DNA from 3 places in the Plantactinospora sp. B6F1 genome. Region 2 is predicted to be linked to each of the others. Evidence: riboswitches for the same ligand, from Rfam matches in the RefSeq annotation. Region 2 holds a riboswitch; each other region holds the start of a gene.
The links. A riboswitch is a leader RNA that binds a small molecule or an ion and turns the genes downstream of it on or off. The one in region 2 is predicted to bind S-adenosylmethionine.
Positions count from the first base shown of each region.

Region 1: it holds a riboswitch for S-adenosylmethionine, as region 2 does, so the genes downstream of both, thrC (threonine synthase) here and ABNF97_RS20090 (GNAT family N-acetyltransferase) in region 2, are expected to answer to the same signal.
Region 3: it holds a riboswitch for S-adenosylmethionine, as region 2 does, so the genes downstream of both, ABNF97_RS14465 (aminotransferase class V-fold PLP-dependent enzyme) here and ABNF97_RS20090 (GNAT family N-acetyltransferase) in region 2, are expected to answer to the same signal.

Region 1 covers NZ_JBEEAC010000009.1:66,715-76,284, forward strand. Annotated here, with positions in the region: gene groL (chaperonin GroEL) at 1-237, opposite strand, end outside; gene ABNF97_RS14535 (cold-shock protein) at 1,007-1,210, opposite strand; gene ABNF97_RS14540 (GNAT family N-acetyltransferase) at 1,717-2,214, shown strand; gene paaN (phenylacetic acid degradation protein PaaN) at 2,291-3,964, opposite strand; gene ABNF97_RS14550 (GNAT family N-acetyltransferase) at 4,030-5,046, opposite strand; gene thrC (threonine synthase) at 5,514-6,809, opposite strand; SAM riboswitch class I at 6,823-6,939, opposite strand; gene ABNF97_RS14560 (ABC transporter permease) at 7,030-7,965, opposite strand; gene ABNF97_RS14565 (ABC transporter ATP-binding protein) at 7,962-8,900, opposite strand; gene ABNF97_RS14570 (S24/S26 family peptidase) at 8,897-9,570, opposite strand, start outside.
Region 2 covers NZ_JBEEAC010000015.1:94,464-104,033, forward strand. Annotated here, with positions in the region: gene ABNF97_RS20050 (metalloregulator ArsR/SmtB family transcription factor) at 1-97, opposite strand, end outside; partial or broken gene ABNF97_RS20055 (metal ABC transporter permease) at 213-1,079, opposite strand; gene ABNF97_RS20060 (metal ABC transporter ATP-binding protein) at 1,156-1,923, opposite strand; gene ABNF97_RS20065 (metal ABC transporter substrate-binding protein) at 1,920-2,894, opposite strand; gene ABNF97_RS20070 (hypothetical protein) at 3,005-3,262, opposite strand; gene ABNF97_RS20075 (antibiotic biosynthesis monooxygenase) at 3,360-3,701, shown strand; gene ABNF97_RS20080 (Rv0361 family membrane protein) at 4,003-4,479, shown strand; gene ABNF97_RS20085 (glycine--tRNA ligase) at 4,671-6,050, shown strand; SAM riboswitch class IV at 6,136-6,249, shown strand; gene ABNF97_RS20090 (GNAT family N-acetyltransferase) at 6,265-6,870, shown strand; gene dusB (tRNA dihydrouridine synthase DusB) at 6,909-8,120, shown strand; gene ABNF97_RS20100 (beta-N-acetylhexosaminidase) at 8,217-9,570, opposite strand, start outside.
Region 3 covers NZ_JBEEAC010000009.1:40,706-50,275, reverse strand. Annotated here, with positions in the region: gene ABNF97_RS14470 (FUSC family protein) at 1-432, shown strand, start outside; gene ABNF97_RS14465 (aminotransferase class V-fold PLP-dependent enzyme) at 479-1,783, opposite strand; SAM riboswitch class IV at 1,830-1,951, opposite strand; gene ABNF97_RS14460 (PrsW family intramembrane metalloprotease) at 2,132-3,775, shown strand; gene ABNF97_RS14455 (co-chaperone GroES) at 3,833-4,171, opposite strand; gene ABNF97_RS14450 (AI-2E family transporter) at 4,341-5,570, shown strand; gene ABNF97_RS14445 (ATP-dependent DNA helicase) at 5,600-7,690, opposite strand; gene ABNF97_RS14440 (DUF402 domain-containing protein) at 7,952-8,455, shown strand; gene ABNF97_RS14435 (ABC transporter permease) at 8,493-9,263, opposite strand; gene ABNF97_RS14430 (ATP-binding cassette domain-containing protein) at 9,260-9,570, opposite strand, start outside.

The sequences.
Region 1 (9,570 bases), on a different contig from region 2:
CTTCTTGGCGACCTCCTTGACCAGTTCCGCACCGATCTTCTCGTACGGGTCCTCGAGCTCGATCTCCTTGGCGATGCTCACACCATCGTTGGTGATGGTGGGGGCGCCCCACTTCTTCTCGAGCACGACGTTGCGGCCCTTCGGGCCCAGCGTCACCTTTACGGCGTCGGCGAGGGTGTTCATGCCCCGCTCAAGGCCGCGGCGCGCCTCCTCGTCGAACGCGATCATCTTGGCCATACGGCGTTGTCCTCCTGGACACTCACGGCCGCCGGAGCCTTGTCGACCCCGACCTACCGCCTGGTTACGCACCTTCGGACGTCACTACGGCACTGGCGGACGGGGTCTGCCGACACCCAAGGGTGCCTGCTCGACTCCGTCGCGCTGTGCGACAGTGACGTCCGCCGGCCGGGCCGGACAGCCCGCGACGACCGGCCATGTGCCGCACACCCGCTCCACGGGCCCGCGACCGTGGCCCTACCGCCCCGACCTTGGCACTCACGGGGTGCGAGTGCCAACCACTTGTTTAGCACTCTCCCATGCCGAGTGCAAGCGAGTGGGTCGGTTGACCCGAGTCCCAGGGCGGGCCGGCGGCGGCCGGGGGATCGACGGGAGACCGGCGCCCGGACGGGACCGGAAGTAGGGTCGAACGGGCAGCCGAACTGGGCAGCCGGACCGGGGCGCCAGGACCGAACCCCGGGGGCCGGAACGTGGACCCGTCCAGCGTCCTGGCGCGGACCCGTCCCGCGACCTGGTCCGGCCGGACCGGCCCGCCGCGACCTGGCCCCGCAGTGGACCGGCCCGCAGTGGACCGTCAACCGGCCGGCAGTGGACCGTCAACCGGCCGGCAGGCGACCTCCGTTGTGCAGGCACACCTGCATGGCGTGTCGGCGCAACGGGGGGAGTCCGGACTGGGCCGGCAAGGGAATCCCCGACCGGGGGTGCACCGGCGGTGGGATGGTGACGGAACGGGGTCGAGCCCTCAGCGGCGGGCCGGTGGCCCGACAGCTCAGGCGATGACCCGGACCTTTTCCGCCTGCGGGCCCTTCTGCCCCTGGGCGATCTCGAACTCGACGCGCTGACCGTCGTCAAGCGCCTTGTAGCCGTCCATCTCGATCGCGGAGAAGTGGACGAAGACGTCCTGCCCGCCATCGACCGCGATGAAGCCGTAGCCCTTTTCGCTGTTGAACCACTTCACGGTGCCCTGCGCCACGGTGCACTTCCTTACTTCGGTCGCGTCGGAGCTGCCCGAGCTCCGGCGACGCCGTATGCCTGCCGGGGCCAACCGAGTCGCCGTTCTCCAAATGGATCATGTATTTGGAGTCCAACAAATCGAGCGGCCGAATCCGCACGGTACACCAAGGTCGGGTCGCAGCGCACTAGGCCAAAACGGTCACCGGTCCCCCATCCGGGCGGTCCTTTTCCGGCCCGACCCATTGGCGATCGTCGCTACGCAGCTCAACGGGCCCGTACAGAAACCGAACGCGGCACCGTCACCCCCCGGAACTGGTCGCCGTACGGCGTGCGACCATGACGGACGTGCCGGCTTCCATCCCGCAGACCGCCGCCGAGCCGGAGTCCGGGCACTCCACCGACCGGGCCGGAGCGGCTCCCCCGGACCGGTCCACCGGGACGGGCAGTTCCGGTCTCCGGCCGAACGCCAAGAGCGGGCCGGCGCCCGGCGCCGGGAAGGCCGGTGTCGGGTGTCCCGGCCGCGACCTGCCACCGGTCCGCCGGGTACGCCCCGCCGACGCCGCCCGGGTCCGGGCGATCCGCCTGGAGATGCTCGCGGACTCGCCACTGGCCTTCCTGGAGACGCTCGCCGACGCGGCGGCCCGGCCGCACGCCGAGTTCGCGGCCCGGATCGCCGGGATGTCGACCGGGCACCGGACGGCAGCCTTCGTCGCCGAGGTCGACGGTCGGGTCGTCGGGCACGCGGGTGGCCAGGCGGCGCCCGGTCAGCCGGAGCTCACGGTGGTCTTCGCGGTCTACCTCACCCCGGCCTGGCGGGGCAGTGGCCTGCTGGACGCCCTGGTCGAGGCGGTGGCCGACTGGTCGAGGGCGGCCGGTCGGCAGGAGTTGCTGCTGGAGGTGGTGGTCGGCAACGACCGGGCGGTACGGGGCTACGAGCGGCTCGGCTTCGTCGACACCGGGGTACGGGTGGCACACCCGACGGTGCCCACCCTCCGCGAGCTACAGATGCGCCGCGCCGCCTGACCCGGCACCCCACCAGCGCCCAGCCCGGTCGGGAAGGGGCCCTTCCGCTACCGGAAGCGATAGCGGGGGCCCTTCCTTACACGTGCCGGCGGGCCTGCACCACCCGGAACCGGCTGGCGACGTAGGCGCCGTCGGTCAGCGCGGCGTTCGCCGCCGGGTTGGCGCCGCTGCCGTGGAAGTCCGAGAACGCCGCCGACTGGTTGACGAAGACCCCGCCGGTGAGGTTGCAGGAGAGGTGCACCCCGGTCTCGATCGCCGCGCTCTCGGCCGCGTCCAGCACCCCCGGGTCGGTGGAGTAGACCGAGGCGGTCAACGCTCCGCGCTCACCGACGGTCTGCCGCAGGATCGCCAGGCTGTGCGGGGTGGAGTCGGTGGCGATCACGAACGAGATCGGCCCGAACCACTCCCGCCCGTACGTGCCGACGTCGTCCGCGCCGAGCTTAGCGATCAGCGGCGTACGCACCACCGCGCCCGGGTAGTTCGGGTGCTCGACCGGGCGGGACGGCAGTACCGGCTCACCGATCCCGGCGACCTCGTCCAGCCGGGCCAGCACGCCGTCGTTGACGATTGCGCCGATCAGCTCGACCGCCCGGGCCGGGTCGCCGGTGAGCTTGCCGACCGCCCCGGCGATGCCCTCGGCGACCTCGTCGAGACTCTTCTGCCCCTGGTCGGTCTCGATCCCGCCTCGCGGCACCAGGATGTTCTGCGGGGTGGTGCACATCTGCCCGCTGTAGAGGACCAGCGAGAAGCCGACGTTGCGGCACATCCCGGCGAAGTCGTCGGTCGAGTCGACCACGACCGTGTTGACACCGGCCTTCTCGGTGTAGACGACGGCCTGCCGGGCGTTGGCCTCCAGCCAGTCGCCGTACTCGGTGGAGCCGGTGAAGTCGACGATGCGTACCCGGGGGTGCAGCGCCAGGGTGGAGGCGAGCCTCTCGCCCGGCGCCTCCGGGGCGAGCAGCATCAGGTTCGGGTCGAAGCCCGCCTCGGCGAGCACCTCGCGGGCGTACCGGACGGTGATGGCGAGCGGTAGCACGGCCCGGGGGTGCGGCTTGACCACCACCGGGTTCCCGGTGACCAGCGAGGCGAACAGCCCGGGGTAGCTGTTCCAGGTCGGGAAGGTGTTGCAGCCGATCGCCAGGGCCACGCCGCGCGGCACCACGTGGAAGTTCTTGGTCATCCGCAGCGGGTCACCCCTGCCGGCCGGCTTCTCCCAGTCCGCCGTCGCCGGGTGCCGGGTCATCTCCCGGTATGCGTAGGCGAGCGCCTCCAGCGCCCGGTCCAGCGCGTGCGCGCCACCGGCCTGGAACGCCATCACGAACGCCTGCCCGCTGGTCGCGTGCACCGCGTTGGCCAGTTCGAAGATGTTGGCGTGCAACCGGGCGAGGATCTCCAGGCAGACCCCGACCCGGGTCTGCGGCCCGGCGTCCCGCCAGGCCGGCAGCGCGGCCGCGGCGGCGGCCAGCAGCACCTCCGGGTCGGCGTGCGGGTAGGTCACCCCGAGGTCGATGCCGAACGGGCTCGCCTCGGTGCCGACCCAGTCGCCGGTGCCGGGCTGGTCGAGCGGGAACTTGCCACCCAGGTACGCCCGGAACGCCGCCTCACCCTCGGCGGCGGCGGTCTCGCCGTAGACGCGAGGGCTGGGTGACTCCGGGTAGGCGGACCAGTAGGAGCGTTCGGTGATCGCGGTGAGTGCCCGTTCCAGGGTGTCGGCGTGCCGGGCGTAGTGGGGGTGCGGGGTCTCCGTCATCCCGCCATCATGCCGCACCGGCCCGGCCGGTCCCAGCCTTCCGCACCCGGGGCGGGCGGCGCTGGTCAGAGGGTTGCCTGCCAGCTGTTCATCCCGGCGACCGCACGGAATCCCAGCGCCTCGTTGATCGAGATCATGTGGCCGTTCACCGCGGCGTTGAAGGTGTCGAGGACCCGCAGCGCCGGCTCGTGCTCCCGGATGTGCCGGAGGTTGTCGACCTTGATCACGATGCCGAGGCGGTGTCCCCGGTGTGCCGGCTCGACCAGGGTGATCTGCTGGAACCCGTGCCAGTCGCAGCCGGCGCTCATGCCGATCGCGGTCCAGGCCACCAGGGTGCCGGTCGCGTCGTGCCGGGCAGCGCTGTTGTACCAGTGGTGGCCGCGCTCCTGGTGCGCCTGCTCCATCTCCCGCAACCGGGTCACCTCCGGTCGGGCCGCCTCCCAGGTGAGGTCGCCGAGCGGTGCGTCGCTGATCAGGCGGCTGTCGAGGTAGGCGATGTCCTCGGCGTACTCGTCGGGGGTCGGGCCCTGCCAGCGCACGACCGAGTAGCCCTCGGCCCGGGCCAGACCCTCGGCCAGCAGCCGGTCGAGTTCCGCGTCGTCGAGGGTGGTCAGGTCGAGCCGGCGGCGTACGTCGGCCAGCGCCGCCTTGGCGCCAATCGCGGCGGCGAAGGCGTCGCCCGGCGCCGTCGGGGCTGCCTCCGGGCTCGTTGTCGCCACCTCGCCGATGACCCGCTTGCGGCCCTCCTCCCGGACGATCCGCACCGCGTACTCGTAGAGAGCGCGGCCGACACCCCGGCGTCGGTACTCCGGGTGGACGGCGAGCACCAGCCCGGCGTTCTCCAGGTTCTCCCGCTGCGGCAGCGAGATCCCGAGGTAGCCCACGGCCACGCCGTCGAGATGACCCAGTGCGTGCCGGTCGTCGTCGCCCGGCCAGGGGCGCCGGAGTCCCGCGAAGAAGCGCTGCCGGGAGAGCCTGGGCAGGTCCGGCTGGTCGGCGGCCCTAGCGGCGGCCTCGATCTCGTACGCCCGCTCGGTGGCGGCGACGTCGGCGACGTCCAGTGGGGTGACCACGATGTCCATGGTCCTCGAGGGTGCCGGTTGACCGAGCCGGGCGCGACCGAATATCGAGGGAGCTAGGCGGGGGAATTCGATTGATCGACGTCGAAGGATGCGGGTCAGGGTTCGTTCGACGAATGCGCGTCAGGGGAGCCGCGTCGCGCAGAACGGCCGGGCGACGGCGTCGGCCCGGCCGGGAAGAATTTGGTCGGGAGGACGCCCGCACAACGCCTCCGGCGCTGGGTCGTTAGAGCTTTGAAAGTCTACGGCGGTGCGTCCTCCCGCATGGAGCATCTTGCGTCGTGCAGATGCAGGCGTCAAGCCCTCCTCCGTGCGTTTTCGTCACCCGTGGCAAAACAGCAGCTACGCACCGCATCTGTACCGCCGGGCCCGGCGTGCTCCCGGCGACACGGAACGACCTCACCTGCAAGTTGCACGTGCATCTGCCCGGGCAGGCCAGGGCCGGTGCCGAAAATTTCCCCGAGAAAAATTCAGCCGAGCAGCCCGGCCTCGCGGGCCGCCCGCAGCGACGGCTTGACCCGGTACGTCGGACCGACCAGCGCCGCCACCGCGTCGAGGGTCTTGAGTCCCTCGCCGGTGTTGTAGACCACCGTCTCGGCGTCCGGGTCCAGCCGGCCGCTCGCCACCAGCTTGCCGAGCACGGCGACCGTCACCCCGCCGGCCGTCTCGGCGAAGACTCCGGTGGTGCGGGCCAACTGCCGGATGCCGGCGCGGATCTCGTCGTCGTCGGCGTAGTCCATCCAGCCGCCGGTGCGGCGGACCGCCTCCAGGGCGTAGAGCCCGGCGGCCGGGTCGCCGATGTTGAGCGACTTGGCGATCCCGGTCGGCCGGACCGGGGTGATCACGTCGGTGTCGGCGTGCAGCGCGGCGGCGATCGGGTTACAGCCGGCCGACTGGGCGCCGAAGACCTTCCACCCGTTGGCCGGCGCCTCGACCAGACCGATCTCGACCAGCTCGCTGAACGCCTTGTCGATCTTGGTCAGCAGTTCACCGCTGGCCATCGGGATCACCACCTGCTCGGGAATCCGCCACCCCAGCTGCTCGGCGACCTCGTAGCCCAGCGTCTTGGACCCCTCGGCGTAGTACGGCCGGACGTTGACGTTGACGAACGCGGTGTCGGCGAACTCGTCGGTCTCGACCAGCTCCCCGCAGAGCCGGTTGACGTCGTCGTACGAGCCGTCGATGGCGACCACGTCACCGTCGTAGACGGCGGTGGTCACCACCTTGCCCTGCTCCAGGTCGCCGGGAATGAAGACGATCGACGGTACTCCGGCCCGGGCCGCGTGCGCGGCGACCGAGTTCGCCAGGTTGCCGGTCGAGGCGCAACCGAACCGGGTGAAGCCGAGACCACGGGCGGCGGTCAGCGCCACCGACACCACCCGGTCCTTGAACGAGTGGGTGGGGTTGGCGCTGTCGTCCTTGATCCAGAGCGGTGCCCGGATGCCCAGCTCGGCGGCGAGGCCGGCCGCCGGGACCAGCGGGGTCAGCCCGGGGTCGAGGGTGACCCGGGCGCTCGGGTCCTGGCCGGTCGGCAGCAGGGCGGCGTACCGCCAGAGGTTCTTCGGGCCGGCCTCGATGTCGGCCCGGGTGACCCGGGCCAGGGTCGCGGCGTCGTAGCCGACCTCCAGCGGGCCGAAACACTCGTAACAGGCGTGCTGCGCCACCAGCGGGTAGTCCGTGCCGCAGCCGCGACAGACGAGCACGCGGGCGGGGTTGGGGGTTACCTGGCTGGTCTGGCTGGGGGTCGCGTCGATGATCGACGTCATGGCGACTGCCGTCCTCTCATCTTTCCCTGGCGCCGCACCGCGCGGCGGGGACGGATTTGGCACCTGCTCCGCCGTGGAGTGGTTGCCGGGGCGTCGTCGGGCCGTATCCCTCAGCCCCTCTGGATGAGGTATGAAGTTGTGCCGTCAGTCTACGGGTCCGGGGGGCCGCTGTCCCGGGTCTGTTTTCGGTGTGAGCAAGATCCCGGTCCGGGGCGCCGGCTCAGAGCGCCCGGGACTGCCGCAGCAGGGCCCGACCCACCCCGGCCACCGCGACCACGCCGACCAGCCCGAGCAGCAGGAAGTACGGCCAGGCGCCGGCGAAGCCGCGCAGCAGCGCCTCGCGCAGCGCGGTGACCCCGTAGGTGACCGGGTTGACGGCGGCGAGGATCCGCTGCACCGGCCCCAGGTTCTCGATCGGATAGAACGACGGGCTGGCGAAAAGCAACACCGGGGCCAGCACGTTCACCAGCACGGTGAACCGCTGGAAGTCCTGCACCAGGGTGGCGAGCAGCAGGTAGAGCGCGTTGAAGGCCAGTGCGGCGAGCAGCGCCCCGCAGAGCAGCGCCACCCACCTCTCCGTCGGCCAGCGGCCCCGGAAAAGAGCCGCCGAGACCGCCAGCGCGGCGACGGTCTGGGCCAGTACCAGGGCGGAGCCGGCGAGCAGCTTGCCGGCGACGTACTGCCGGCGGGTCAGCGGGTACGACCACAGTTCCAGCGCCATCCCGCTCATCCGCTCCTGGAACAGCGCCGTACCCGAGGTGGTGGCGGCCGCCAACAGCGAGGAGAACATCAACGCCGGGATCGCGAAGTCCGGGTAGCTGACCGGCCGGCCCCGGTAGTTGACCTCGCCGACCAGCGCGGTGAGCGAGGTGGCGAAGAGCGCGATGTAGACGGCGGTCGGCACCACCGCGAGCAGCAGGTTGGTGCGGTTGCGGGTGAGCAGCAGCCACTCCCGCCGCAGCGTCGCGGTGAGCCCCGAGCCCTGCCAGGGCGGTGGGGCGGCGGCGTCCCGGTCGACCGGACCGGGTGTGGTCACCGGGCCGTCACCTCCGACCGTCGGGGTCACCGGGCCGTCACCTCCGACCGTCGGGGTCACCGGGCCGTCACCTCCGACCGTCGGGGTCACCGGACCGTCACCTCCGACCGTCGGGGTCACCGGGCCGTCACCTCCGATCGGGTCAGCGCCACGAAGGCGTCCTCCAGCGATGCCGTCGCCAGCTCCATGCTGTGCACGGGGATCTCCAGCTCGGCCAGTTCGGCCAGCAGCCGGGGCAGCCGCTGCCGCAGGTCCGGCCCGGTGAGCATGATGTCGTCGCCGCCCCTGACCGCCGCCAGGCCGAGCCGTCGCGCACCGGCGGCAACCGCCGGCCAGGCATCCTCCGATCCGGTACGCAGCCGCGCCCGTGCCTCGCCGCGTTCGTCCCGCAGCTGGTCCGGGCTGCCGTCCCGGACCAGGCGGCCGTGGTGGATCACCAGTACCCGCTCGGTGTTGCGTTCCACCTCGTCGAGGTAGTGGCTGGTCAACACGATGGTCAGCTCGTGCCGGGCCCGCAGCTCGTCCAGGGTGGCCCAGACCCGGCGCCGCCCCTCGACGTCGAGCCCGGCCGACGGCTCGTCCAGCAGCAGGATCCTCGGCACCCGCAGCAGGGCCCGGACCACCTGGAGCCGCCGTCGCTGCCCGCCGGAGAGGGTGAAGACGAGCTGCTCCTCGCTGCCGGTCAGCTCGAAGGCGCCGAGCAGCTCCTCGACCCGGGAACTGGCGCTTCGCCAGGACAGGCCCCGGAACGCGGCGGCGATCTTCAGGTTGTCCCGGACCGTCAGCATCATGTCGAAGGGTCCGGACTGGTGCACCACCGCCACGTCCCGCTTCGCGCCGGCGTCGGGGCGGCGGCCGTGCACCAGGATCTGCCCGGAGCTGGGCGGGCAGGCGCCGCAGACCATCTTGAGCAGGGTGGTCTTGCCTGCGCCGTTCGGGCCGAGCAGTCCGACGGACTGGCCGGGCGGCACGCTGAAGTTGAGCCCGTCGACGGCCGGGGTCGCGGCACCGGCGTACGTCTTGCACAGGTCGGCCGCGACGATCGCCGGGCTCATCGCGCACCGCCGATCGCCGGCTCGGCCGAGAACCCCGACGGCGGTACGCCGAGCGTGGCGAGGACGATCCGGATCTCGTCCTGCGGACCGGTCTCCCGCAGGGGTGGGCCGGTCCGCAGGTGGTGATCGACGTCCTCCGGGGCGACCACCGGTTCGACGCCGTCACTTCCGTCGCCCCATCCGTCGCCCCAAGCGGCGCCCCACCCGTCGCCCCAAGCGGTGTCGCGTCTGGTGTCGCGTTCGGTGTCGCGTTCGGTGTCGCGTTCGGCGGGTCCGGCTGCCGGGTGTGCTGCGGGCCGCCCGAACCGGCAGCCGAGCACGATGTCGAGCCGGTCCACCGGACGGGCCGGGCGGCTCCGGCCGACGAGCCCGGTACGCAGGTCGTCCACCGGTCGTACCGCCGCCGGGGAGATGCCGACGGTCACCCCGCCGAGCGCGTCGAGCGCGTCGAGCGCCCGGCGTACCCGGTCGGGGAGGGCGGAGCCGGCCGCGAGGTGGCGTACCCGGACCAGGGTCGCCGAATGGCTGGCCCCCGCTGCCGGGAGCCGGTGATCGGTCTCCGGTACCGCCCAGGCCGCCGCCCCGGCCAGCCAGAGCGTGACGCCGTCCGGGAGCGGTACCGCCGCTTCGGTACCGTCCCGGGCACCCGGGGCGCGCGCCGGGACCTGCG
Region 2 (9,570 bases):
CGAGTTCGCTGACGATGGCGAGCCGGATCGGCGCGGCAAGCGCTCGTAGCAGCTCGCCGGCGCCGGCGTAGGCCTCGTAGGCGTTTGTGCTCGTCACGCTGTAACGGTAACCGTTGTTAACGGCCGACCGTCGTTCGGTGCGCGGTTCCAAGGTCAACCGGTACCGGCCCGGCGGGTGGGGTCGGGGCCGGTGGGGTGCGCCGGCCGGCGTCGAGTACCACGTCACAGGGTTCTACCTGCGGCGCCGGCCCGGGTACGGCACGGCGCCGGGCCAGCGCCCGGCGTACCGCCACGGCCACCGACGCCACCAGGAAGAGGCCGATCGCCAGGATCACGATGGTGGCCCCGAGCGCGGTGTTGGCGGTGCCGGCCAGCCACACCCCGGAGCCCGAGGCGAGCAGCCCCAGCCCCATCGCGGCGAGCATGGTGCCGAGGAAGCCGCGGGTGAACAGCTGCGCGGTGGCCACCGGTACCACCATCAGGGCGCTGATCAGCAGCAGGCCGACCGCCCGCATCGCGATGGTCACGGTCACCGCCGTGGTCACCGCGAGCAGCAGGTTCAGCGCCCGGACCGGCAGCCCGGAGACCCGGGCGTACTCCTCGTCGTGGCAGATCGCGAAGAGCGCCGGGCGCAGCGCGACCATGGCCGCCAGGACCACCACCGCGAGGACCACGATCACCACCAGATCCTGCGGCGACGTCGTGGTCAGCGAGCCGAAGAGGTACGCCATCAGGTTGGCGTTGCTCCGGCTGCCGGAGAGCCCGACCAGCATCACGCCACCGGCGATGCCGCCGTAGAAGAGCATCGCCAGGGCGACGTCGCCGGAGGTGCGGCCGCGTTCCCGGATCAGTTCGATGGCGACCGCCGCGACCGCCGCGACGATCACCGCCGTGAGCACCGGGGACCGGTCGAGCAGCAGGCCGACCCCGACCCCGGTCAGCGCGACGTGCCCGACCCCGTCACCGATCAGCGACATCCGGCGCTGCACCAGGTAGATGCCGAGCGCCGGGGCGGTCACCCCGATCACCAGCGCCCCGACCAGGGCTCTGATCATGAAGTCGTACTGGAAGAGGCTCATGCCGGCCCTCCGCTCCGCCCCGTGCCGACATGAGGCACATCGACGCTGAGCTGGCTGGTTCGCTCGCTTCGCTCGCTCATGGACGAGTGCCCCACATCCCTGTCGACTCCTCGGGCGCGTGCGGGTGGACGTGCTCGTGTCCGGGCGCCGCGTGGTGCCCGGCCGGTTCCGGTACCGGGCCGTCGTGCGCGATCGTCCCGTCGTGTACCACCACCGCCCGGGTCACCACCCCGGCCAGTGGCCCGAGTTCGTGCGCGACCAGCAGCACGGTCCCGCCACCGGCGACGAACCCGCGCAGCGCCTCGGCGAAGGCGTCCTGGCTGGCCGAGTCGACCCCGGCGGTCGGCTCGTCGAGGACCAGCAGCTCGGGCCGGCCGGCCAGCGCCCGGGCGATCAGGGTGCGCTGCTGCTGCCCGCCGGAGAGGGTGGCCACCGGGTCACCGGCCCGGTCGGCGAGCCCGACCGCCGCCAGCGCATCGGCCACCGCCGCCCGGTCGACCCGCCCCGGCGGCCGGAACGGGCCCCGCCGGGCCAGCCGCCCGGAGGCGACCACCTCGGCCACGGTGGCCGGTACGCCGCTGCCGGCGCCCATCCGCTGCGGCACGTACCCGATCCGGGCCCACTGCCGGAACCGGCGCTGCGGGGTGCCGAACAGCGAGACCGTACCGGCGGCCAGCGGCACCAGACCGAGGATCGCCCGGATCAGGGTGGACTTGCCGGAGCCGTTGGCGCCGAGCACGGCGACCACCTCGCCGGGGTCCACCCGCAGGGAGACGCCCCGGAGCACGGGGCGGTCGTCGTAGGCGACCACCCCCTGCTGGACGGCGACGACAGGTGCGGTCATGCGCACTCCAGTGCGGTCCTCAGGGCGTCGAGATTGCCGCGCATCACCGAAAGGTAGTCCCCGGTACCGCCGGGCCGCAGGCCCTCGATCGGATCCAGTACCGCGGTCTTCGCCCCGACCTCCCGGGCGATCGTCTCGGCGACCTTCGGGCTGACCAGGGTCTCGAAGAAGATCGTGCTGGCCTGGTGCTTGCGGGCCTCGGCGGCCACCTCGGCCAGCCGCTGCGGGGCCGGCTCGTCCTCGGGGGTCAGCCCGGAGATGCCGATCTGCTCCAGTTGGTAGCGCTCCGCCAGGTACCCGAACGCGGTGTGGCTGGTCACCAGTTCACGTCGCTGGCAGGTCTTCAGTCCCCGGGCGTACTCGGAATCGAGGGTCTCCAGCTCGGTGCGGAGCGCCTTCGCCCGGGCGGTGTAGTCGGCGGCCCGGTCCGGGTCGACGGCGCCGAGCCGCCCGGCCAGCGCGTCGGCGATCTCGGCCAGCCGGGTCGGGTCCAGCCAGACGTGCGGGTCCCTGCCCTCCGTCCCCTCCGCGTGCCCCTCCTCGGCACCCGGTTCCTCGGGCGCGTGGTCGGCGCCGTCGTGCTCGTGCCCGCCGGCCGTCGCCGGTAGCAGCGGTCGCACGGTGGCCACGTCGAAGGCCTGGTCGCCGGCCTGCTGCCGCACCGCGTCGTCCACGCTCGGCTGGAAGCCGGCGAGGTAGACGACCAGTTCCGCGTCGCTGACCTGCCCGACCTGGCCGGGGTTGAGTTCCAGATCGTGCGGCTCGGCGCCGGGCTTGGCGAGGTTGACCACCCGGACGGCGTCCCCGCCGACCCGCTCGGTGACGAACTGGAGGGGATAGAACGCGGTGACGACGTCGACCCGGTCGGGGTCGGCGCCGCTGCCGGCATTGCCGCACGCGGCAGCGCCGGCCAGCGCGAGCAGGCCGGTGGCGGCGAGGGCGACGGTACGCGGCGCGAAGCGGATCACCATGTCATCCACTCTCCGCGACAATGAGAATGATTGTCAAAAACGCATGCTTGCATGGAACCGCTTGATCGCGTTCGGTTCTGGTCGAGCGATCGTCCGGGGGCGGACGGCCATCAGAGGATCTTCATCAGCGCGGTAGCGACCAGCAGGGTGAGGATGACCAGCCGGAGGATCCGGGTCGCCGGCCGCTGCACCGGCCAGGTGGTCGCCAACAGCGCGGCCAGCCCGGCGGCGAGCGCCAGCAGCAGGGCTCCGCCGACGATCCCCGGCGCGAAGAGGGCGACCAGCACCAGCGCCAGCACGGCGAGGAACACACCCGTGGGGTTGACCCGAGCCAGCCGGGTCAGCAGAACGCTCTGCGTACGCTGCATTCCACAGACTCTACGAGATCACGGTGCCCCGGCCGGCGAGCTGTCGCCAGCGACACCCTCCGCGCACGCCGGTGGCGGCACCGGACAGGAGGCGTACGTGCTCGTCACCAACCGGTTCGTCGTGCCGGAGGAGGCCGCCGCAACCTTCACCGAACGGGCCCACACCGCGCTGGCCGCCCTCGCCGCCCGGCCGGGGTACCGTCGGGGGCGGCTGCTGCGGGCCCTCGACGATCCCCGGCACTGGTGCCTGATCACCGAGTGGGAGTCGGTCGGCACGTACCGGCGGGCCCTCGGCGCCTTCGAGGTCAAGGTCGACGCCACCCCGCTGCTCGCCGAGTCGCTCGACGAGCCGTCCGCGTTCGAGACGCTGGCCAGCGCCGAACCGGACGGTCAGGTCGAAGTCACCCCCAGTGACCGGGCCGCTGACCCCGGCCGGTGATGAACCGGGCACTACCCTGTGCCTCATGAGCGTTCCCGGACCGCCCGGCGGCCCGTCGTCCCCACCCGATTCCGTCCGGACCGACGAACCGGCCGCACCCGGTGGACCCGTGCCGCCGTCGGGCGGATACGGCCCGCCGCCACCAAGCCCGGTCGGGTACGGCCCGCCGCCACCTACGCCGGCCGGGTACGGTCCGCCGCCGGTCGAGTACGGTCCGCCGCCACCTACGCCGGTCGGGTACGGGCCGCCGCCGGTCGGCTACGGGCCGCCTCCGGCCGGATGGGGACCGATGCCGCCGGCCGTGCCGGCGCCGCCCCCCGGCACCGGCGTCGAGCCGCTGTTCGCCGCGCCGCCCAGCGAGGGGCGCGGTGCGCGGCTGTGGCTCGGGCTCGGGGTGGCAGCCCTGGCCGTCGTACTCTTCTGCGGCGGTGGCGGAGCGGCCCTGGTCGGCCTGCTGATCTCCGGTTCACAGGCGTTGAACGAGCAGGCCAAGGCGGTGGTGACCGACTACCTCGACGCGCTCGACGACGACGACTTCCGCAAGGCGTACGACCTGCTCTGCGAGTCCGCCCAGCAGCGGGAGTCGCCGGCCGAGTTCGAGCGCCGGGTCAGCTCCGAGCCGGAGATCGCCTCGTTCCGGATCGGCGACGTGTCGCTGACCAGTGAGCTGAGCGTGCCGGTCGACGTGACCTACGCCAGCGGCGGGCAGGACAACCTCCAGGCCCGACTGGCCCAGGATCAGAGCACCGGCGAACTGCGGGTCTGCGACATCACCTGACACCGGGGCCGGCCCGCCGGGCGGCGGCGGTACGGCCGCCGAGGTGGAGTAATCTGCTGGGCTCGGGCCGCAGGTGACCGTACCGTTGTGCGGAGCACCGCCCGAGCCAGGTCCGAGTGCCGAACCTGTCCGCCTTTCCCAGCCGTCCCGAAGATGTCCCCGCCGGCCGCCAGCCGGTGTAGGAGGTAACCATGCCAGCCGACCGTATCGACGCCGTCGTCAGTCTCGCGAAGCGCCGAGGCTTCGTCTTCCCGTCCAGCGAGATCTACGGGGGCACCCGGTCGGCCTGGGACTACGGCCCCCTCGGCGTCGAGCTGAAGGAGAACGTCCGGCGCCAGTGGTGGCGGACCATGGTGCAGCAGCGGGACGACATTGTCGGCCTCGACTCGGCCGTGATCCTCGCCCGGGACGTCTGGGCCGCCTCCGGCCACCTGGACGCCTTCGTCGACCCGCTGACCGAGTGCCAGTCGTGCCACCGGAGGTTCCGGGCGGACCACCTCGAGGAGGCGTACGCGGAGAGGCACGGCCACCCGCCGGCCTCGTTGACCGAGATGAACTGCCCGAACTGCGGCAACAAGGGCACCTTCACCGAGCCGCGGATGTTCAACGGCCTGATGAAGACCTACCTCGGCCCGGTGGAGAGCGAGGAGGGCCTGCACTACCTCCGGCCGGAGACCGCGCAGGGCATCTTCGTCAACTACAACAACGTGGCCGCCTCGGCCCGCAAGAGGCCGCCGTTCGGCATCGCGCAGGTCGGCAAGTCGTTCCGCAACGAGATCACCCCGGGCAACTTCATCTTCCGGACCAGGGAGTTCGAGCAGATGGAGATGGAGTTCTTCGTCGAGCCGGGCACCGACGAGGAATGGCACGAGTACTGGCTGCGCGAGCGCTGGAACTGGTATCTCGACCTTGGCATCTCCGAGGAGAACCTGCGGTTCTACGAGCACCCGCAGGAGAAGCTGTCGCACTATTCGAAGCGGACCGTCGACATCGAGTACCGGTTCCGGTTCGGCGGCACCGAGTTCTCCGAGCTGGAGGGCATCGCGAACCGCACCGACTTCGACCTTTCCACGCACAGCAAGCACTCCGGTGTCGATCTGTCCTACTTCGACCAGGAGAAGCAGCAGCGCTGGGTGCCGTACGTGATCGAGCCGGCCGCCGGGCTGACTCGCGCGGTGCTCGCCTTCCTGCTGGAGGCGTACGACGAGGACGAGGCTCCGAACACCAAGGGCGGGGTCGACAAGCGCACCGTCCTCCGCTTCGACCCCCGGCTCTCGCCGGTGAAGGTGGCCGTGCTGCCGCTCTCCCGCAACCCCTCCCTCTCGCCGAAGGCGAAGGACCTGGCCGCAGCGCTCCGCCGCCGCTGGGTGGTCGAGTTCGACGACTCGCAGGCGATCGGCCGCCGCTACCGCCGGCAGGACGAGATCGGCACCCCGTTCTGCGTCACGGTCGACTTCGACACCCTGGACGACAACGCCGTCACCGTCCGGGACCGGGACAGCATGACCCAGGAACGGGTCGGCCTGGACCAGGTCGAGCGCTACCTCCTGGAACGCCTCCCCGGCTGCTGAGGCTCCACCGGGCGAGCCCGTACCGCAGGCTGAGTTCGGGCAGCGGCTGCCGACGAGCAACACCGGTGCTAACTTCTGCGGTGAAGGTCATGAGTGCCAGCGCACAGCCCCGGCTTGCTGGCCGGCAACCCTCCGCTCGCGGGCGGGGTGCTCCGGGTGACGACCTGGCCGACGCAATTTGCCCGGTAAGCCGCCAGTCGAGGAGCTTGTCGCAGTGTCCCGTTCCGCCGTGCCCCGGTCCGTCGCCCCGACCGGCCCCGCAATCTTCAGCCCTGCCGGAGCCGGCGATGCCGGTCGCATCGCCGCGCTGCATGCCGACAGCTGGCGGCGGCACTATCGGGGCGCCTACGCCGACACGTATCTCGACGGCGATCTGCTCGGTGAACGCAGCAGGGTGTGGTCGGCGCGACTCGCTTCCCCCGCCGGCACCACCACGATCATCGCCGAACGTGACGGCTGTCTCGCGGGCTTCGTCCATGTGGTCTTCGACGCGGATCCGCGCTGGGGCAGCCTCATCGACAACCTCCACGTCGACCATTCGGAGCATCGCGCTGGCATCGGTACCGCGCTGATGGCCTACGCCGCCCGGGCGGTCCTCGCCGATGCCGGCTCTCCAGCGCTCTACCTGTGGGTGCTTGAGCAGAACGCTCGCGCACAGATGTTCTATCTGGCCTGCGGCGGCATCCGGGTCGAAACGGGCATCGTCGCTCCCCCCTGCGGCGACCCCGCCTTCCTCATCGGGACTCCTGGCAAGTACCGCATGGCCTGGCCGGACGCCCGACGCCTCGTCAGGGCTCTCCCCGGGGACGACCGTGGATAACGTGGGGGCTGTGTACCGGGACGGCGGGGGAGTGTGCCATGGCTGAGCTGTTGGCAGGGGGCGGTTCTCCCGGTGAAGGCGACAGGAACGGGCCCTTCCGCGCATCCCGCCCGCTGCACCTGGGCGGGCACGTGGTGTGGCCGCCGGTGGTACTTGCGCCGATGGCCGGGATCACGAATGTCGCCTTCCGGCGTCTCTGCCGGGAACAGGGCGGCGGCCTCTACGTCTGCGAGATGGTCACCACCCGGGCGCTGGTCGAGCGGAATCCGAAGACGCTCCGGATGATCGCCTTCGGCGGGGACGAGCGGCCGCGCAGCCTCCAGCTGTACGGGATCGACCCGGAGGTGACCGCGGCGGCGGTCCGGATGGTGGTCGAGGAGGACCTGGCCGACCACGTCGACCTGAACTTCGGCTGCCCGGTGCCGAAGGTCACCCGCAAGGGCGGTGGGGCGGCGCTGCCGTGGCGCCACCGGCTCTTCGCCCGGATCGTCCGGGCGGCGGTCGAGGCGGCCGCCCCGGCCGGGGTACCGGTGACGGTCAAGATGCGCAAGGGCATCGACGACGACCACCTGACGTACGTGGCCGCGGGGCTCGCCGCCCAGGAGGCCGGGGTGGCGGCGGTCGCCCTGCACGGGCGTACGGCCGCGCAGCGGTATTCGGGTACGGCGGACTGGGACGCGATCGGCACCCTGAAACAGGCGCTGGACGTGCCGGTGCTGGGCAACGGGGACATCTGGGAGGCCGACGACGCGCTGCGGATGCTGGCGCACACCGGGGCGGACGGTGTGGTCGTCGGCCGGGGCTGCCTCGGCCGGCCCTGGCTCTTCGCCGATCTGGCGGCGGCCTTCGACGGCCGCCCGGTGCGCCGGCTGCCCACCCTCGGCGAGGTCGCGGCGACCACGCGCCGGCACGCCGAACTGCTGGTCGAGTGGTTCGCCGGTGGCGACCGCCCGGACACCGCCGAGCGGGACGGCTGCGTCGACTTCCGCAAGCACGTCGCCTGGTATCTGAAGGGCTTCCCGGTCGGCGGCGAGCTGCGCCGGGCCCTGGCCATGGTGAACGGCCTGGCCGAGCTGGACGACCTGCTCGGCAAGCTCGACCCGGCCGAGCCGTTCCCGCCGGAGACGCTCGGCCAGCCCCGGGGTCGGACGAACTCGCCGGGCAAGGTTTTCCTGCCGGACGGCTGGCTGGCCGATCGGGACAGCGCCGAGGTGCCGGCCGGCGCCGAACTGGCCGACTCCGGCGGCTGAGCCGCGCCCGGTCGTGCCGGGCTGGTCGCGCTGGCGGGGCCGTGAGTGCCCGGGCCGGCGATCGGTAGCGGAAGCGGTGGACCGGGCCCGGGGCGGTCAGGCGATCGGTAGCGGCCGGTCGTCGGCGGGCGGCGGGCCGCTCCCCGGCGTCGACGTCGTCGACGCACCGGTGGCCTCCGCCGTCGATCCGGCGGACCGGGGCTCGGGTACGACCGGAGTACTGCCCGCCCACGGCACCTCCGGCGAGCGGTGGAAGGCGATCCCGGCCGTGCTCCAGCGCAGGCCGTGGCCGGCCAGCCGCCGCCGGAAGTCCGCCCAGTCCCGGGACCGCGCCGGCGACCAGCCCAGCTCGGCGATGGCCGGCAGTCGGGGGAAGGTCATGAACTCGATGTCGCCGACCGTGCGGACCGTCTCCGTCCAGAGTGGCGCCTCCACCCCGAGCACCGCCTCGGCCGGTACTCCGGCGAGATAGTCGCCGGGATCCCAGTCGTACGCGTCGCGGACCTCGACCAGCCCGGCCCAGTCCTTGCCCAGCGGGGTCGCCGCCGAGTACTTCATGTCGAGGTAGCTGCGGTTGCCGGGCGAGAGCAACACCTTGGCGCCGTTGCGCACCGCTTCGGCCACCACCGGGTCCTCGGTCGAGGTGCCCCAGTACTGGACGACCCGTCCGGTGCTGTGCTCGGCGACCGCGAGCTGGTGCCAGCCGAGCACCCGCTTGCCGTGTCCGGTGACGATCCGCTGGACCCGGTTCATGAACCGGGTGTAGGCGGCCCGGTCGAGGGTGAACGCCTCGTCGCCGCCGATGTGCAGGTAGCGGCCGGGGGTGAGCGCGGCGACCTCGCCGAGTACGTCGTCGATGAACCGGTACGTCCGCTCGTTGTCGACGGCGACCGCGCTGAACCCGACGTCGGTGCCGGTGTACTCCGGCGGCGCGACGCCGTCCGGGGCGAGTTCCCCGTACGCGTTCAACGCCGCGTTGGTGTGCCCGGGCAGGTCGATCTCGGGTACGACGGTGATGTGCCGGGCGGCCGCGTACGCGACGATCTCGGCGTACTGCTCCTTCGTGTAGTAGCCGCCGGGGCCGCCGTCCACCTCGGTGGAGCCGCCGACGCTGGCCAGTCGGGGCCAGGAGTCGATGGCGATCCGCCAGCCCTGGTCGTCGGTGAGGTGCAGGTGCAGGTGGTTGACCTTGTATCGGGCGAGGTGGTCGACGAAGCGCAGCACGTCCGGTACGGCGAAGAAGTGCCGGGCCACGTCGAGCATCGCGCCCCGGTAGCCGAACCGGGGGTGGTCGTCGATCGTTCCGCCGGGGATCGCCCACGGGCCGGGCTGCCGCCGGGCGGACTCGACCTTCGGTGGCAGCAACTGCCACAGCGTCTGCACCGCGTAGAAGAGGCCGGTGGCCGTGCGGGCCCGGGCCACCACGCCGGAGGGGCTGATCTCCAGGTGG
Region 3 (9,570 bases), on a different contig from region 2:
GTGCACAACAGCGGAACCCTGATCCGGCGGGCGGTCACCGCGCTGGAGGACGACGAGTCGATTCCGGAGGTGATGTCCAACGCGGTGGCGTCGCTTGCCGAGGCGGTACAGCTGCTGCGCAGGGAACTCGGGCAGGGCGTACGCCCGGACGCCGCCCGGGAGCAGGCGCTGCAGGCGATCGGCCAGGCCGGCCGGGCGTACGCCGAGGGGGTCGGGTTCTCCGGCAGCGTGGTGATCGCGCAGCTGCGTACCACCGGCAGTGACCTGCTCCGGGCCACCGGCATCGAGCGGCTGGAGGCGAACCAGCTCGTCCGCCGGGCGGCGGGCGGGCACGCCGACGCCGCCGTCACGGAGGCCGCCCAGCAGCCCGAATTCTCGTCGTCGGACCGGCCCGCCGAGCGCACCTCCTCGGACCCCGGCCGGGCCCGGTAGCCCGGCGATCGGACCCCGGCCCGGCCGGGTAGCCGGGACGGCCGGGTCAGCGGGGGGTCGACAGGGCGGTCAGCAGGCGGTCGACGTGTGCGGCGGTGCTGCCCAACCCGATGCTCGCGCGCAGCGCGGTCGGCGGCAGGTCCCGCCGTCCGCTCCGGGTGGCAGCCTCGGCGAGCAGCCGTCGGGCCAGCGGATGCGCGCAGAACAGCCCGTCTCGCAGCCCGATCTGCCAGTGCTGGGCGAGATCGGCCGCGACCGCCGCCGAGTCCCGGCCGGCGACCACGAACGACACGATGCCGACCCGGGGTGCGCTCGGGTCGAAGGTGCGCAGTTCGACCACGTCCGGCAGGGCGGCGAGCCCGGACCGCAGCCGGCCGAGCAGGGACTGCTCCTGCGCGTACAGCGCCTCGCGGTCCGCCTCGGCCAGGGCGACACAGACCGCGGCCAGCGCCACCGCGCCGAGCAGGTTGGGGGTGCCGGCCTCGTGCCGGGCGGGCCCGTCGACCCAGCGCACGTCGTGGGTGGCCGCCCCGACCCCGAGGGTCGCCCCGCCGCCGGCCAGGTACGGCGGTGCGGCGTCCAGCCAGTCCGCCCGTCCGGCCAGTACGCCGATCCCGAACGGCGCGTACAGCTTGTGTCCGGAAACGGCCACGTAGTCGACCGTCAGGGCGGCGATGTCCAGTTCGGCGTGCGGGGCGAGCTGGGCGGCGTCCAGTGCGATCCGAGCGCCGTACCGGTGGGCGATCCGGGCCAGCTCGGCGACCGGCCAGCACTCGCCGGTGACGTTGCTTGCCCCGGTCACCGCGACCAGGATCGGTGCGCCGCCGCCGCTGCCCCGGCGCAGTTCCCGCAGTGCCGCGTCGACCGCCCGGACGGCCTCCCCGGCCGAGCCGGGCACCGGCAACCGGACCGCACCGGCGGGCCAGGACAGCAGGTTGGCGTGGTGCTCGGCCGCGAAGGTCACCACCCGGGTGCCCGGCGGCAGTGCCCGGGACAGCAGGTTGAGCGCGTCCGTTGTGTTGCGGGTGAAGACGACGTGGTCGTCGGGGCGTACCCGGAGGAAGTCACCGACGTCCTGCCGGGCCCGCTCGTACGCCAGCGTGCTGCGCCGGGAGAGCGCTCCGGCGCCCCGGTGCACGCTGCCGTACCAGGGCAGCAGCTCGGCCACCGCGTCGGCGGCGGCTCGCGCGCAGGGCGCGGTGGCGGCGTAGTCGAGGTTGACCTGGCCCGGCACCCCGAGTACGCCGAGCGGACCGCTGGCGGTGCCCCCGGAGCCGACCACCGGCCCCGGTGCGGTCGGCGTCGCTACGCCGGCAGAGCGGGCGGGTGCGGGGAAGAGACCGGTGCTCATCGCGCATACCTCCGAAGGTCAGGGACCCCGGAGCGGGCGGGAACGGGGTCCGCGCTTGCCCGGTGCGGAACCGCACCAGGCCCGGTCATCACCCGGGGCACCCCACCGCGAACCTCGACGAGGGTTGCCGGCCAGCAAGCCGGGGCTTGGACGCTGGCACTCGTGACCTGCCGGGAAGCATAACCAAGCCGGATGCGGTCCGGCCAGGCTGTCCGGAGGAACTACGCTGATCGCATGGCCGACACCCCGCCCGGTGCGGCGGCACCCCAGCCGCCGTCGCCGACCCCGCCGTGGCCGACCGCCCCGGCGTGGCAACTCTCGCAGCCGGCAGGCAGCGTGCCGGAGGCGATGGGCGGTGCGCCGCACGGCAACGCGCCGCAGTCCGCAGACGGCGGACCGCAGCCGGCAGGCAACGCGCCGCAGCCGGCGGCGCCCGAGCGGCGGAGCCGGGCCCGCCTGCTGATCGCGATCGGGGCGATCACGCTCATCGTCGTCTGCGCGGTGCTGATGGCGTGGGAGCTCGTGTCGCCGGCCGGGGTCACGCCGCCGCTGATCGGGTTGGTCGCGGCGGCGCTGCCGGTGCCGGTGCTGGTCGCCTGCTTCCTCTGGCTCGACCGGTACGACCCGGAGCCGGTCAAGTATCTCGCCTTCTGCCTCGGCTGGGGCGCGGCGGTCTCCACCTACGCGGCGCTGCGCACCAACACGTTCGCGGCAGACACACTGGAGCTGCCCCTCCCGCTGGTCGGGGTGCTGGTCGCGCCCTTCATCGAGGAGCTGACCAAGGCGCTCGGGCCACTGCTGCTCCTGCTCTACCAGCGCCGCAAGTGGTCCGGGATCACCGACGGAATCGTCTACTGTGGCCTGTCGGCGGTCGGGTTCGCGATGGTCGAGAACATCCTCTACTTCGGCCTGCACGGCTATGCCGAGGGCGCCGACCAGTACGGCCCGGCCACGGGTGCGCAGAACGTCTTCGGGATCTTCATCCTGCGGGTCCTGATCAGCGGTTTCGCCCACCCGCTCTTCACCGCGATGACCGGCATCGGGCTGGGCATCGCCGTCCGGTCGGCCAGTCGCCCGATCCGGATCGTCGCCCCGCTCGCCGGCCTGCTGCTGGCGATGATCCTGCACGGCGCCTGGAACCTGGCCGCCACCCTCACCCAGCTCGCCGGAGAGCCGCTGATCCTGCTCTACAGCTACGTCGGGCTGATGGTGCCGATCTTCCTGGGCGTCGTCGGGCTGGCCGTCTGGGTCCGGAGCTGGGAGGGGCGGCTCACCCAGCGCCGGCTTCCCGAGTACGTGTCGACGGGTTGGCTCACCCCGCCCGAGCTGGCCGCGCTCGGCACCCTCGGGCGGCGACACGCGGCCGGCCGCTGGGCCCGGCGGGTCGCCGGTGACGAGGGTGTCAAGGCGATGCGGGCATTCCAGACCTCGGCGACCCGGCTCGCCCTGCTCCGCGACGGACTGGTGCGCGGGCTGGAGCGGCAGCCGGGGCGGCTGGCCCGGCAGGTCGACGAGGAACGCCGGCTGCTCGACGCGATCCAGGCGGCCCGCAGGGTCTTCGTGGGGCGCGATCCGCAGGCGCCGGCCGGAGTCTGGGACGGTTCCCGCTACCACCTGTCGTTCCCGGACGGCTCACGCCGCACCCTGCCGGCGCCGGCCGAGCCGGTGGTGCCGATCCCGGTCGTCCTGGTGGCGCCGCCGCGCCCGATGGTTCCGGTCAGGCCCGGTCATCCACCGCTACCCGGCTACCACGGCCCGTACGTCGGCCAACCGAGTCCGTACGCGGGCCCGCCAGCCCGGCACGCGGGCCCACCGAGTCCGTACGCGTGGCCACCGGCCCCGTACGCCGGGCCACCGAGTCCGTATGCCGGGCCACCGGCCCCGTACGCCGGGTCACGGTCCCCGGATGCCGGCCCGCCGGGTACGTACGACGGGTCGTCCACGCCCGGCTCCGGACCGGCCGGGCCCTGGCCGGGTCCGTACCACCGCTGAACTGCCTTCCGTCGACGGTCGGGAGGCGGAGCGGGGGCGGTTGTCAGTGGTGGCGGGTCACAGGTAGAGGCCGGTGGAGTCGGTCTCCACCCGCCGGGCGGCCACGGCGTGCACGTCGCGCTCGCGGAGCAGGACGTACTCCCGGCCGTGCAGCTCGACCTCGGAGCGGTCGTCCGGGTCGAACAGCACCCGGTCACCGGAGACGATGGAGCGCACGTTCGGACCGACACCCACCGCGGTCGCCCAGGCCAGTCGCCGGCCCATCGAGGCGGTCGCCGGGATGACGATGCCGGCGGTCGAGCGGCGCTCGCCCTCGCCGTTGTCCGCCCGGACCAGCACCCGGTCGTGTAGCAGGCGGATGGGCAGGCCGTTGTCGTTGGTTTCCTCGGCGGTCACGACGGAACGGTACCGTGTGCGGCCACCAGGCAGGTTGGGTGCCCGCCGCCCCGCCGGCCGCTCCGAGCCGGCCAGCGCCGGTGCCGCTACCGTAGGAGGGCCGATTCCGCCGTGGGAGGTGCGCTTGCGCCGTTTCGAGCAGCTACGAGCAAGGATCCGTCGCGCGTACTTGTCCGGGCGGTCGTCGAGTCCGGCCGGCGCGGTCGAGGCGGCGGAGGGCCACCCGGCGGCCGTGCCCGAGCCGGTGCCCGGGACGGCGCCGGTCGGGGGTGAACCGGCCCGGGAGGTGCACCCGTCGACGTCGAGCCGGGACGACGCGGACGTACCGCACGCGCTGCGGATCGCCGCCGCCTGGTCGTGGCGTCTGATCGTCATCGGTATCGTCGCCTGGGCGTTGCTGCGGGTGGTCGGCACCATCCGGATCGTGATCATCCCGCTGGCGATCGCCCTGCTGCTCTCCGCCCTGCTGGCCCCACTGGTCGGACTGCTGCTCCGGGCCCGCTTCCCCCGGTCCCTGGCCACCGCGCTGGTGCTGGTCGCCGGCCTGGCGGCGGTGGTGGGCACGCTCACCCTGGTGGTCAACGAGTTCATCCAGGGCGTACCCGACCTGAGTCGCAACGCCACCAGAGGTATCCGGCAGATACAGGAGTGGCTGAAGACCGGCCCGCTGCACATGTCCGACAACCAGCTCAACTCGTACATCGAGCAGGGCGAGAAGTGGATCAACGAGAACACCCAGTCGCTGACCAGCGGGGCGGTCTCCACGGCCGCGACCGTCGCCGAGTTGCTCACCGGGGCGCTGCTGGTGCTCTTCGCCACCTTCTTCTTCCTCCGCGACGGTGAGAAGATCTGGCGCTTCATGGTGCGGCTGCTTCCGTTGGCCGCCCGGTGGCGGGTCGACGACGCCGGTCGGGCCTCCTGGTCGACGCTGGTCGCGTACGTCCGGGCGACCGTACTCGTCGCGTTCATCGACGCGGTCGGGATCGGCATCTTCCTGGTGATCTTCGACGTCCCCTTCGCGTTCCCGCTGGCCGCGCTGGTCTTCCTCGGCGCGTTCATCCCGATCGTCGGCGCCACCCTCTCCGGCGCGGTGGCGGTGCTGGTCGCGCTGGTCGACAGTGGCTGGCTGCGGGCGCTGGTCATCCTCCTCGTGGTGATCGGGGTGCAGCAGGTGGAGGGGCACATCCTGCAACCGTTGATCATGGGCCGGGCGGTGGCGATCCATCCGCTCGCGGTGATCGTCGGTATCGCCGCCGGTGTGGTGCTGGCCGGCATCGTCGGCGCCCTGGTCTCGGTACCGCTGATCGCGGTCTTCAACACCGCGATCCGTCGACTGGCGCACCGCCGGCCGCCGGAGGTGCCGCCGGACGCCGTGGTGGTCGCCGCGAAGGCCCCGTGACCGCCCGGGCGGCTGGCCGTACCCGTCCGTTACGCCCGGCCGAGCCGCTCCAGCGCGCCCCGGGCGACCTCCGGCCGGGTGGTGTACCAGAACGGCGGCAGCGACTTCCGCAGGAACGCGCCGTACCCCCGGGCGGTCTCCAACCGGGAGTCGAGCACCGCCACCACGCCCTTGTCGCCGGTGGACCGGATCAGCCGGCCGACCCCCTGGGCGAGGCGGACGGCGGCGATCGGCACGCTCACCGAGGCGAAGCCCGAGCCGCCCGAAGCGTCCACGGCGGCGGCCCGGGCGGCCGCCAGCGGCTCGTCCGGGCGGGGGAACGGCAGCCGGTCGATCACCACGAGCTGGCAGGCGTCGCCGGGCACGTCCACGCCCTGCCAGAGCGACATCACCCCGAAGAGGCAGCTCGCCCGCTCCTGCCGGAACCGGCGGACCAGCAGCGGCAGCGCCTCCTCGCCCTGGAGCAGGATCGGCAGGTCGGTACGCGCCCGGAGCAGCTCGGCGGCCTGCAACGCCGCCCGGCGGGACGAGAAGAGCCCCAGGGTACGACCGCCGAGCGCGCCCACCAGCGCGAGCAGTTCCTCGCCGGCCGCCGCCGGCAGGCCCGAGGCGGTGGGCCGGGGCAGGTGCGCGGCGACGTAGAGGATGCCCTGGCGCGGGTAGTCGAACGGGGACCCGACGTCGAGCGAGCGCCAGCCCGGGTCCGCCGCCGGCCCGTCCGCGTTCGCCCGGTCCGTCTTTGACGCGTCCGCTGTCGGGGTGTCCGCCCCGGCACCGGACCGTGCCTCGTCGGGTCCTACGGTGCCCAGCGCCGCCGCCCGGGGATGCGGCCGGGTCGGGTCGACTCCCGCCGGGGCGGCCAGCCCGAGGGCCCGGGCCACGGTGTCGAAGCGGCCGCCGAGGGCGAGCGTGGCCGAGGTCGCGACGACGGTACGGTCCTCGTACAGGTGGGTGGCGAGGGTGCCGGCCACGGAGAGCGGGGCGACGACCAGAGCCCGCCGCCCGGCGCCGCCGCCGTCGGGCTTCTCCACCCAGGCCACGTCGTGGTCGGCCTCCTCCAGCAGTCGCTGGGCGGTCTTCGACAGGTCGTCGAGTACGGCCTTGGCCTGCTGCTTGCGCACCGGGTCCGGGTCGTCGGCCTTGACGTCGCCGATCTTCTCCAACGCGGCCCGGGTGGCGGCGTCGAGCAGCGTGCACGCCGCACGCAGCGGCCCCGGCAGCTCGCCGGTGATCCGGCCGCCGGGCGCCTCGGCGAGCCCGACCGCCAGCGAGTCACCGGCCGCCGTCAGCGATTCGGCCAGCTCCGGGGTGAGCAGCGGCCGACTCCGCCGGGCCGCCCGGTCGATCAGCTCCGGGATCAGTTCCGCCTGGGCCGCCGAGGAGACCCGGTCGGCCAGCTCGTGTGCCTCGTCGATCACCAGCAGCTTGTGCGGCGGCACGATGTGCCGGCCGGCGAGCATGTCGACGGCGAGCAGGCTGTGGTTGGTCACCACCACGTCCGCCTCCCGGGCCCGGGCCCGGGACGCCTCGGCGAAGCACTCGGTCCCGTACGGGCAGCGGGCGGCGCCGACACACTCCCGGGCCGGCATCGAGACCAGCCGCCACGCCTGGTCGTCGACGCCCGGGTCGAGTTCGTCGCGGTCGCCGGTACCGGTCTCCATCGCCCAGTCCCGGAGCCGCTCGATCTGCTTGCCCAGCCGGCCCGCCTCGCCGAGCCACTTCGTCCCGCCAGCGCCCCGGCCGGGTGCGTCGAAGAGAGTGTCCTCCGGCTCGTCCTCTGTGGAGTTCTCCAGGCGGGCCAGGCAGAGGTAGTGGTGCCGGCCTTTGAGCACCGCGAAGGTCGGCGGCTGGCCGAGGAGCGGGGTGACCGCGTCGGCGAGCCGGGGCAGGTCGTGGTCGACGAGCTGGGACTGGAGCGCGAGGGTGGCGGTGGAGACCACCACCGGGCCGTCGACGGTCAGCGCCGGGGCAAGGTACGCCAGTGACTTGCCGGTGCCGGTGCCGGCCTGCACCAGCAGGTGCTCGCCGGAGCGGATGCTCTGCTCGATCGCGGTCGCCATCTGCTGCTGGCCCGGTCGGGCCCTGCCGCCCGGCACCGCGCCGACCGCCGCGGCGAGCAGCTCCGTCCCGCTGGGGCGGTCCCCTCGACGCCGTCTGCCGGAGCGCGGCCCTGCCGGCCGGCCGGAGTCCGCCGCCGCGGAGTCGATCAGGGTGGGGACGCTGGCGTCGGTGGCGGGCACGGTCACCGTGCGACCGTACCCGCCGAGCCCGACACCGCCACGCCGCCGCCCCGGCGGGTCCACCCGGCGGGGCGGATCGGCGCACGGACCCAGGGGCCTCGCGCACCGCGCGTAACGGGTGCCATCCGCTAGGGTGCGGACATGCCGAGCGATGTGGTCCGGGTCGTCTACCGCAAGTACGACGGCGCCGCACACCGGGACTACCCCGCCCGCAGACTGACCGAAGACGACCTGGGCGTGTGGCTCGGCGTCACCGCCGGTACCGAGTCGGTCTACCACGGCCGCCCGTCGGTGGAACAGATCCCGTTCGTGTTGCTGGTGCCGCACGACGCGTGGTGGAGCGCGATGTTCAACCCGCCGCCGCGGACCAGTGAGGTCTACTGCGACATCGCGAGCCCGGCCCGCTGGGAGGGGGAGACCGTCCACCTGATCGACCTCGACCTCGACGTGGTGCGCCGACGCGGCACCGGCCTGGTGGAGCTGCGCGACGAGGACGAGTTCGCCGAGCACCGGGCCCGGTTCGGCTATCCGGAGGAGACGGTGGGGCGGGCCCGGGCGGCGGCGGAGTGGCTCTACGTCGCGCTCGGCGACGGTACCGAGCCGTTCGCGTCGGCGTACCGGAAATGGCTGGCGCTGGTGGTCTGAGCCGGCGCTCCTCCCAGCGGCGGTGAGCCGGCGCGCGCTATTCCCAGCGGAAGAATGCCGCCGAGAGCAGGGTGCCGACCATGACCGTCGCGCCGAGGCCGAGCAACTGTGCCGCTTCGACCGGCGTGCCGGCCCAGGCCGACGAGACGGCTTCGACCGCGGCCCCGAAGGGCAGCCATCCGCCGATCTCGGCGAGCGGCCCGGGCAGCGCCTGTCGGCCGCCGAACATGCCGCCGAGGGCGCCGAGGACGAAGAAGGCGACCAGGCCGATCGCGACGGCGGAGTTCGGGGTGGGTGCGATCGCGGCGACGACCATGCCGGTGCTGTACATCGCCGCCATCGCCAGGACGACCACACCCAACGTGGCGCCGGTGTCGCCGGGCGGGTCGACGCCGAACGCGAGGAACGCGACGACCAGTGCGGCCGCGAGGCCGACGACGGTTTGGAGAACGCTGACGACCACCTGGGCGGCCAGGACCATGACGGGCGACGCGGGGGTGACCGCGAGCCTGCGCAGGATCCCGGATCGCCGGTAGTAGGCCAGGAAGCTCGGCATGTTGATGATGCCGACCATCGCGATGACCATCGTGAGCACCAGCGGCAGGACGAACACGTCCAGCGCCGTGCGCCCGCCGTCGACGACCAGGTCGCTGGCCGAGGAGGCGCTGGTCAGCAGGATCAGCAGGGGCAGGCCCAGCGGCACGATCAGCCCGGAGGTGTCCCGGGCGACCATCTTCGCCTCACAGCCGACGAGCGTGAGCAGGGACCGCATCCCCGGGCGGCGGGCCTCGACGGCGGTACCCCTCATCCGGCCTGCTCCAGTTCCTGTCCGGTCAGCGCGACGAAGGCGTCGTCGAGAGTGTCGGTGCCGGCCCGGGCGACGAGCCCCGCCGGGGTGTCGAGCGCGACGATCCGGCCGGCGTCCAGCACGGCGACCCGGTCGCAGAGTCGCTCGACCTCCGTCATGGCGTGGCTGACGAGCAGCACGCTGACGCCCTCGCCTCGGAGCCGCTCCACCGTGCGCCACATCCGCCGCCGTGCGTGCGGGTCCAGGCCGGTGGTCAGCTCGTCGAGGATCACGACCCGCGGGCGGCCGGCGAGGGCAAGGGCGATCG